2 regions of the Sporosarcina sp. FSL K6-2383 genome follow, and region 2 is predicted to be linked to the other one. Evidence: a T-box and tRNA genes for the amino acid it is inferred to sense, from the RefSeq annotation. Region 2 holds a T-box; the other holds one or more tRNA genes.
What was found. The T-box of region 2 lies ahead of lysS (lysine--tRNA ligase). A T-box ahead of a tRNA ligase gene usually reads a tRNA of that ligase, here a tRNA-Lys.

Region 1 (3,376 bases), 1.6 Mb from region 2:
GAGAAGGAGGGATTCGAACCCTCGCACCGCTTACGCGATCTATACCCTTAGCAGGGGCACCTCTTGAGCCACTTGAGTACTTCCCCATATAAATGGCTCCGCAGGTAGGACTCGAACCTACGACCGATCGGTTAACAGCCGATTGCTCTACCACTGAGCTACTGCGGAATGGTGGGCCTAAGTGGACTCGAACCACCGACCTCACGCTTATCAGGCGTGCGCTCTAACCAGCTGAGCTATAGGCCCTAATTTTGGAGCGGATGAAGGGAATCGAACCCTCATCATCAGCTTGGAAGGCTGAGGTTTTACCACTAAACTACATCCGCATAAGATGGTGGCTCAGGACGGAATCGAACCGCCGACACAAGGATTTTCAGTCCTTTGCTCTACCGACTGAGCTACTGAGCCACATTATGTATTTTTGAAAAAATGGCGGTCCCGACCGGGATCGAACCGGCGATCTCCTGCGTGACAGGCAGGCATGTTAACCGCTACACCACGGGACCATTTGGTTGCGGGGGCAGGATTTGAACCTGCGACCTTCGGGTTATGAGCCCGACGAGCTACCACTGCTCCACCCCGCGACAATATTATTCATAATAATAAAAAGTACACGCAATTCATTTTCCATCTAGGATTTCGCTGTAATTTCCTTTCAGGAAATTACACAAATCACATTCTTCGTTATGTGACTTGCTCCACCCCGCGACAATATTATTACTATTTTTTTCAATGTGATTCATTAATCAAGAAAAATGGAGGAGGTAGAGGGATTCGAACCCCCGCGCGGTTTAACCCGCCTGACGGTTTTCAAGACCGTTCCCTTCAGCCGAACTTGGGTATACCTCCATGTGAAAATATAGTACTGGTGGACCTTGCAGGACTCGAACCTGCGACCGGACGGTTATGAGCCGTCTGCTCTAACCAACTGAGCTAAAGGTCCTTTAAGATGGCGGCAGAGGGGATCGAACCCCCGACCTTACGGGTATGAACCGTACGCTCTAGCCAGCTGAGCTACGCCGCCAGGATCTTTATATAAGTTGTTTTTGGTGGAGCCTAGCGGGATCGAACCGCTGACCTCCTGCGTGCAAGGCAGGCGCTCTCCCAGCTGAGCTAAGGCCCCATAAAGTGGTCGGGAAGACAGGATTCGAACCTGCGACCCCTTGGTCCCAAACCAAGTGCTCTACCAAGCTGAGCTACTTCCCGTTAGATATAAAATATAATGGCGCGCCCGGCAGAAGTCGAATCCACAACCTCCTGATCCGTAGTCAGGTGCTCTATCCAATTGAGCTACGAGCGCATATAAGTGTACTTAATTTATAAGATTTGGTGCCGAGAACCGGAATCGAACCGGTACGGTAGTCACCTACCGCAGGATTTTAAGTCCTGTGCGTCTGCCAGTTCCGCCACCCCGGCAAAGAATTGGAGCGGAAGACGGGATTCGAACCCGCGACCCCGACCTTGGCAAGGTCGTATTCTACCACTGAACTACTTCCGCATTATAAGTGCGGGTAAAGGGAGTCGAACCCCCACGCCCGAAGGCACTAGATCCTAAGTCTAGCGCGTCTGCCAGTTCCGCCATACCCGCAATATATAACATGACTCGCAGTCATGAAAATGAAAAATGGTGAGCCATGCAGGATTCGAACCTGCGACCCTCTGATTAAAAGTCAGATGCTCTACCAACTGAGCTAATGGCTCGAAAAGTGGTGCCGGCGAAAGGACTTGAACCCTCAACCTACTGATTACAAGTCAGTTGCTCTACCAGTTGAGCTACACCGGCTAAAGTGTATTTATAAAAAAATGGTGGAGGATGACGGGCTCGAACCGCCGACCCCCTGCTTGTAAGGCAGGTGCTCTCCCAGCTGAGCTAATCCTCCTGGGTAAAAGTGCGATAAGCTTCGCATTACTGCGTCAACTTCATTCGCTTACTCAGTCACGTAGTTATGTACGCTCCTTCGTTCTCTCAATCGTTTCCTTGTACTACTCGCTTCTCCCACTTTTACCGGGATTACAATAAGTAAAATTAGACGTTTTGAATGTTATATGTAATGAATTACAGGCCCGGCGACGTCCTACTCTTGCAGGGGGAAACCCCCAACTACCATCGGCGCTGAAGAGCTTAACTTCCGTGTTCGGTATGGGAACGGGTGTGACCTCTTCGCCATCGGCACCAGACCTGCATCATCTTTTTCCAAAGACAATACTCATTATATCAAATCAGTTAAGATTTGCAAGCACTTTTTTATGAACGGTACTTATTCGTTCAAAACTGAATAAAACAGACAGTGTGTTTCACAAATCAGGGCCAACCTGCCCTTTTTACTAGAAGGTTAAGTCCTCGTTCGATTAGTATCTGTCAGCTCCACACGTCGCCGCGCTTCCACCCCAGACCTATCAACCTCATCTTCTTTGAGGGAACTTACTTACTTGCGTAATGGGAAATCTCATCTCGAGGGGGGCTTCATGCTTAGATGCTTTCAGCATTTATCCCGTCCACACATAGCTACCCAGCGATGCCTTTGGCAAGACAACTGGTACACCAGCGGTGTGTCCATCCCGGTCCTCTCGTACTAAGGACAGCTCCTCTCAAATTTCCTGCGCCCGCGACGGATAGGGACCGAACTGTCTCACGACGTTCTGAACCCAGCTCGCGTACCGCTTTAATGGGCGAACAGCCCAACCCTTGGGACCGACTACAGCCCCAGGATGCGATGAGCCGACATCGAGGTGCCAAACCTCCCCGTCGATGTGGACTCTTGGGGGAGATAAGCCTGTTATCCCCGGGGTAGCTTTTATCCGTTGAGCGATGGCCCTTCCATGCGGAACCACCGGATCACTAAGCCCGTCTTTCGACCCTGCTCGACTTGTAGGTCTCGCAGTCAAGCTCCCTTATGCCTTTGCACTCTACGAATGATGTCCAACCATTCTGAGGGAACCTTTGGGCGCCTCCGTTACTCTTTAGGAGGCGACCGCCCCAGTCAAACTGTCCACCTGACACTGTCTCCTGCCCCGATAAGGGGCATGGGTTAGAAGTCCAATACAGCCAGGGTAGTATCCCACCAACGCCTCCTCCGAAGCTGGCGCTCCGGAATCTTAGGCTCCTACCTATCCTGTACAGGCTGCACCGGAATTCAATATCAGGCTACAGTAAAGCTCCACGGGGTCTTTCCGTCCTGTCGCGGGTAACCTGCATCTTCACAGGTATTATAATTTCACCGAGTCTCTCGTTGAGACAGTGCCCAGATCGTTACGCCTTTCGTGCGGGTCGGAACTTACCCGACAAGGAATTTCGCTACCTTAGGACCGTTATAGTTACGGCCGCCGTTTACTGGGGCTTCAATTCAAAGCTTCGCTTGCGCTGACCTCTCCTCTT
Region 2 (3,376 bases):
CGTAATCGTGCTGCATGGAATTCGGCCCTGTGTCACTTGGATCACAGCATCTCCAAGACGAAAAATATCTCCGATATGAATGTCTTGTTCAAGCATATTCGTTACGGTTATATTTTCCCCGAAAGCCGCGCTTGGTAGGGGATTGTTAAACTGCTGCGCCCAATATGCATAGTGCTCGTACGGATAGACACAAACAGCGCGGTCAAGCCCACCATGATGTTGTAAATCTGCTACGCCATCACCTCGAAATCCATCTTTCGCTAGAAAAACTTCCTCAACCGAATCTTTACAAATAGCCGTTTCTACTTCTTTGTCTTTACCGTAATTCATTTTTTTCGGTAAGCCGATGGAAAGGTTTTTTAATTCAATATTAGGTGTCATATTATGTACCTGCTTTCTGCCGAATTCAACTTTTCTTATAATTAAACCACAGTAGAAGTTTGTTATCAAAATATTTAAAGAGTAGTTGTAAATTGTGTTGAATAAAAGTCCGACCAGTTGAAGATGAATGTCTTGGCACGAAGTGAAATGGATATGATATTGAGAAAGATGATGGAACTGTAGATAGGGATATAGTAATTTGCAGCATGCGAGGAGTTAAATATCATGAAAGAATTCAAAATAACTTATTTTTTTGATGAAAATCATTACATCAGAAGATTTATTCATATGGAGTCAAAGGAAAGTGCAGAAGAGCTAATCCGAGGTGAACGGGATCAATATATATCGTTTTGGGATAGTAGGGAAATCTATCATGAATTAAATACACAAAACGTTCGGGTTGTTCAACTATCCGAGTATTTTAGAATTGATAAAAGTAATTCATCGGCGCCACTACCAAAATGTTAGAAAAATTTAGTCCTTGACTATATGCGTGTCAATAAATATAATAATAAAAATAATCAATGTATAATATAAACTAACTGGCGATGAAGAGAAGAGTAATTGAGGCTAATTATTTTCAGAGAGCTCCGTTTGCTGTGAAGGAGTAATAATAACCTCAATGAAAAAAGACTTGGAGCTTCGTATGGAACTAAGTAACAAATCTTAGTCATCATGCGACGGGTTCTCCCGTTATAGAGATAGGGTATAATCGAACGTTGACGTACCCGAAGAGATTGGTATGGCAACATATCAATAAACTGAGGTGGTACCACGAAGTTCACAACTCTCGTCCTCAAGATAGATAATCTTGGGGGTGGGAGTTTTTTGTTGTTTATAAAGCTATGGATGGCTAGTTAGAAATATTTGGTGTCATCATGCTCGATAACAGAAAATGGAGTGGTAAACATGAGTAATGAACAAATGATTCATAGAAGAGAGAAATTAGATGTGATGCAATCGCGTGGCATTCCATTGCACCCTGAAAGTTTTCATACGAATTATGAACTGTATGAAGCGGCAATGCTTGAGGATGGTATGAGCAACGTTCAAGTAGCTGGAAGAGTCATGAGTATTAGGTATTTTAGTAAATTATGTTTTATTACGATTTCAAACATACAAGGAAGTTTGCAACTTCTATTGAAGAAAGAAGAGGTTGGTGAGGAATCCTTTCAACTGTTCCATGAATTGCTAGATATAGGGGATTTTATCGGTGTGAAGGGGAAAATGTACAGCACGAAAACGCATGAGAAGACCCTTCGTATCGAGAGTTATGTATTTCTTGGGAAGTCAATACGTCCTCTTCCAGATAAATGGCATGGATTAAGCAATATAGATCTTCGCTATCGACAGCGCTATTTGGATGTCATCATGACAAAGGAGACACAAAATCGATTATTAGCTCGAACAAAAATGGTCAGTTCAATTCGCAGGTTCTTTGAGGATCAAAATTTCTTAGAGGTTGAAACGCCTGTTTTACAGCAAACGTCGTCTGGTGCACTTGCAAAACCGTTTAAAACTTACCATAACTCCTTGGATTCTGAGTTTTACTTACGCATAGCCCCAGAAACTTATTTAAAAAGGCTAATTGTCGGTGGTTTTACGAAAGTATTTGAATTTGCAAGGTGTTTTAGAAATGAAGGGATAAGTCCTCAGCATCTTCAGGAATTCACAATGGTTGAAGGGTATGCTGCCTATTGGAACTATAAAGATACGATGAAGTTAATGCGTGAGATGATTTTGTATGTTTTGGATCGAACATTCGATACGACCATTTTAACTGTCCAAAGTCAATCGATTGATTTCTCATTAGAATGGGACGTCGTATCTTTCAGAGATCTGATTGTAAACGATACGGGGATTGATATAGATCTTTATCCAACTGTGCAAGAACTGTATGCAGAAACGAAAAGAAGAAATATCCTATTGGACCATTCGGATATTGAATCAATGGGGAGAGGAAATTTTATAGATCTTCTTTATAAAAAAATGTGTCGTCCATATCTGATACGCCCGACGTTTCTAGTTCAGCACCCGATTGATTTATCACCGCTAGCTAGAGCAAATGATGATAATCCAGCTCTAACGGATCGTTTTCAGTTAGTGGTGAATGGGGCGGAAATCATAAATGCTTATTCAGAACTAGTCGATCCACTTGAACAAAGAAGGAGGTTGGAAACACAAGCACAGCTTAGGAACAATGGAGATGTTGAGGCCATGGAGATGGATGAAGATTATCTAACTGCGATGGAATATGGCATGCCGCCTATTTCAGGTTGGGGATTCGGAATTGAACGATTGTTAATGGTGCTGAGTGATAGCGATAATATTAAGGATTGCGTGTTCTTTCCATTAACTAAAAAGCTATAGAAGTTGAGTAACATTACTTTTTTCATGAGTGTATGGCACACAATCATAAAAGGTTAGCGTCGCTGACCAACAGCTTTATAGAGTATGTATCCTGATAAGGCTATATATTGGAAGGAGGCAGCTATTGAAATAGGAGTGATAATGAGTGGAAGATACAAACCGAAAATTATGGCAGAGTTTTGACAACCTACAGAAGGCATTAAACCGTTTAGAAGAAGCCCTACATGAAGATCAAGGGAATAGTCTCATCGTAGATGGAACGATTCAACGTTTTGAATTTACTGTTGGGATTTATTGAAAGATATTAAAAAATTATTACTCTGTGAAGAAATAGAAGCGAAAACACCCCGTGAAACATTGAAAGAAGCCTATCAAGTAGGCTGGCTCCAAAATGAACGAGCATGGTTGCAAATGCTAAAATATCGAAATGAAGCCTCATATGCATACGAGGAAGAGATGGCACGGCGGATTTTACAAAACATTGTTGGGTATTATCCTGAAATGAAAAAGACATTTCATCAACTGTAGAAAAATATCGGAAAGATTATGATGCCAATGAATGAGTTGTTAGTGAAGCAACTTCGTGACATTGTCAGTCAGTATCCTGAAGTAGAGACCATTCTGT

Region 1: it encodes a tRNA-Lys, which carries the amino acid that the T-box ahead of lysS (lysine--tRNA ligase) is inferred to sense. The anticodon was not compared.

The regions. Positions count from the first base shown of each region.
Region 1 is NZ_CP152017.1:3,066,799-3,070,174, forward strand. It holds tRNA gene MKZ10_RS15345 (tRNA-Ser) at 1-86, opposite strand, end outside; tRNA gene MKZ10_RS15350 (tRNA-Asn) at 94-168, opposite strand; tRNA gene MKZ10_RS15355 (tRNA-Ile) at 170-246, opposite strand; tRNA gene MKZ10_RS15360 (tRNA-Gly) at 253-326, opposite strand; tRNA gene MKZ10_RS15365 (tRNA-Phe) at 333-408, opposite strand; tRNA gene MKZ10_RS15370 (tRNA-Asp) at 431-506, opposite strand; tRNA gene MKZ10_RS15375 (tRNA-Met) at 510-584, opposite strand; tRNA gene MKZ10_RS15380 (tRNA-Ser) at 757-849, opposite strand; tRNA gene MKZ10_RS15385 (tRNA-Ile) at 867-943, opposite strand; tRNA gene MKZ10_RS15390 (tRNA-Met) at 951-1,024, opposite strand; tRNA gene MKZ10_RS15395 (tRNA-Ala) at 1,048-1,123, opposite strand; tRNA gene MKZ10_RS15400 (tRNA-Pro) at 1,130-1,206, opposite strand; tRNA gene MKZ10_RS15405 (tRNA-Arg) at 1,224-1,300, opposite strand; tRNA gene MKZ10_RS15410 (tRNA-Leu) at 1,328-1,416, opposite strand; tRNA gene MKZ10_RS15415 (tRNA-Gly) at 1,424-1,498, opposite strand; tRNA gene MKZ10_RS15420 (tRNA-Leu) at 1,507-1,588, opposite strand; tRNA gene MKZ10_RS15425 (tRNA-Lys) at 1,626-1,701, opposite strand; tRNA gene MKZ10_RS15430 (tRNA-Thr) at 1,708-1,783, opposite strand; tRNA gene MKZ10_RS15435 (tRNA-Val) at 1,805-1,880, opposite strand; rRNA gene rrf (5S ribosomal RNA) at 2,063-2,178, opposite strand; rRNA gene MKZ10_RS15445 (23S ribosomal RNA) at 2,330-3,376, opposite strand, start outside.
Region 2 is NZ_CP152017.1:1,498,020-1,501,395, forward strand. It holds gene MKZ10_RS07470 (MOSC domain-containing protein) at 1-381, opposite strand, end outside; gene MKZ10_RS07475 (hypothetical protein) at 607-849, shown strand; T-box leader at 921-1,182, shown strand; gene lysS (lysine--tRNA ligase) at 1,291-2,751, shown strand; partial or broken gene MKZ10_RS07485 (HI0074 family nucleotidyltransferase substrate-binding subunit) at 2,897-3,279, shown strand; gene MKZ10_RS07490 (nucleotidyltransferase domain-containing protein) at 3,307-3,376, shown strand, end outside.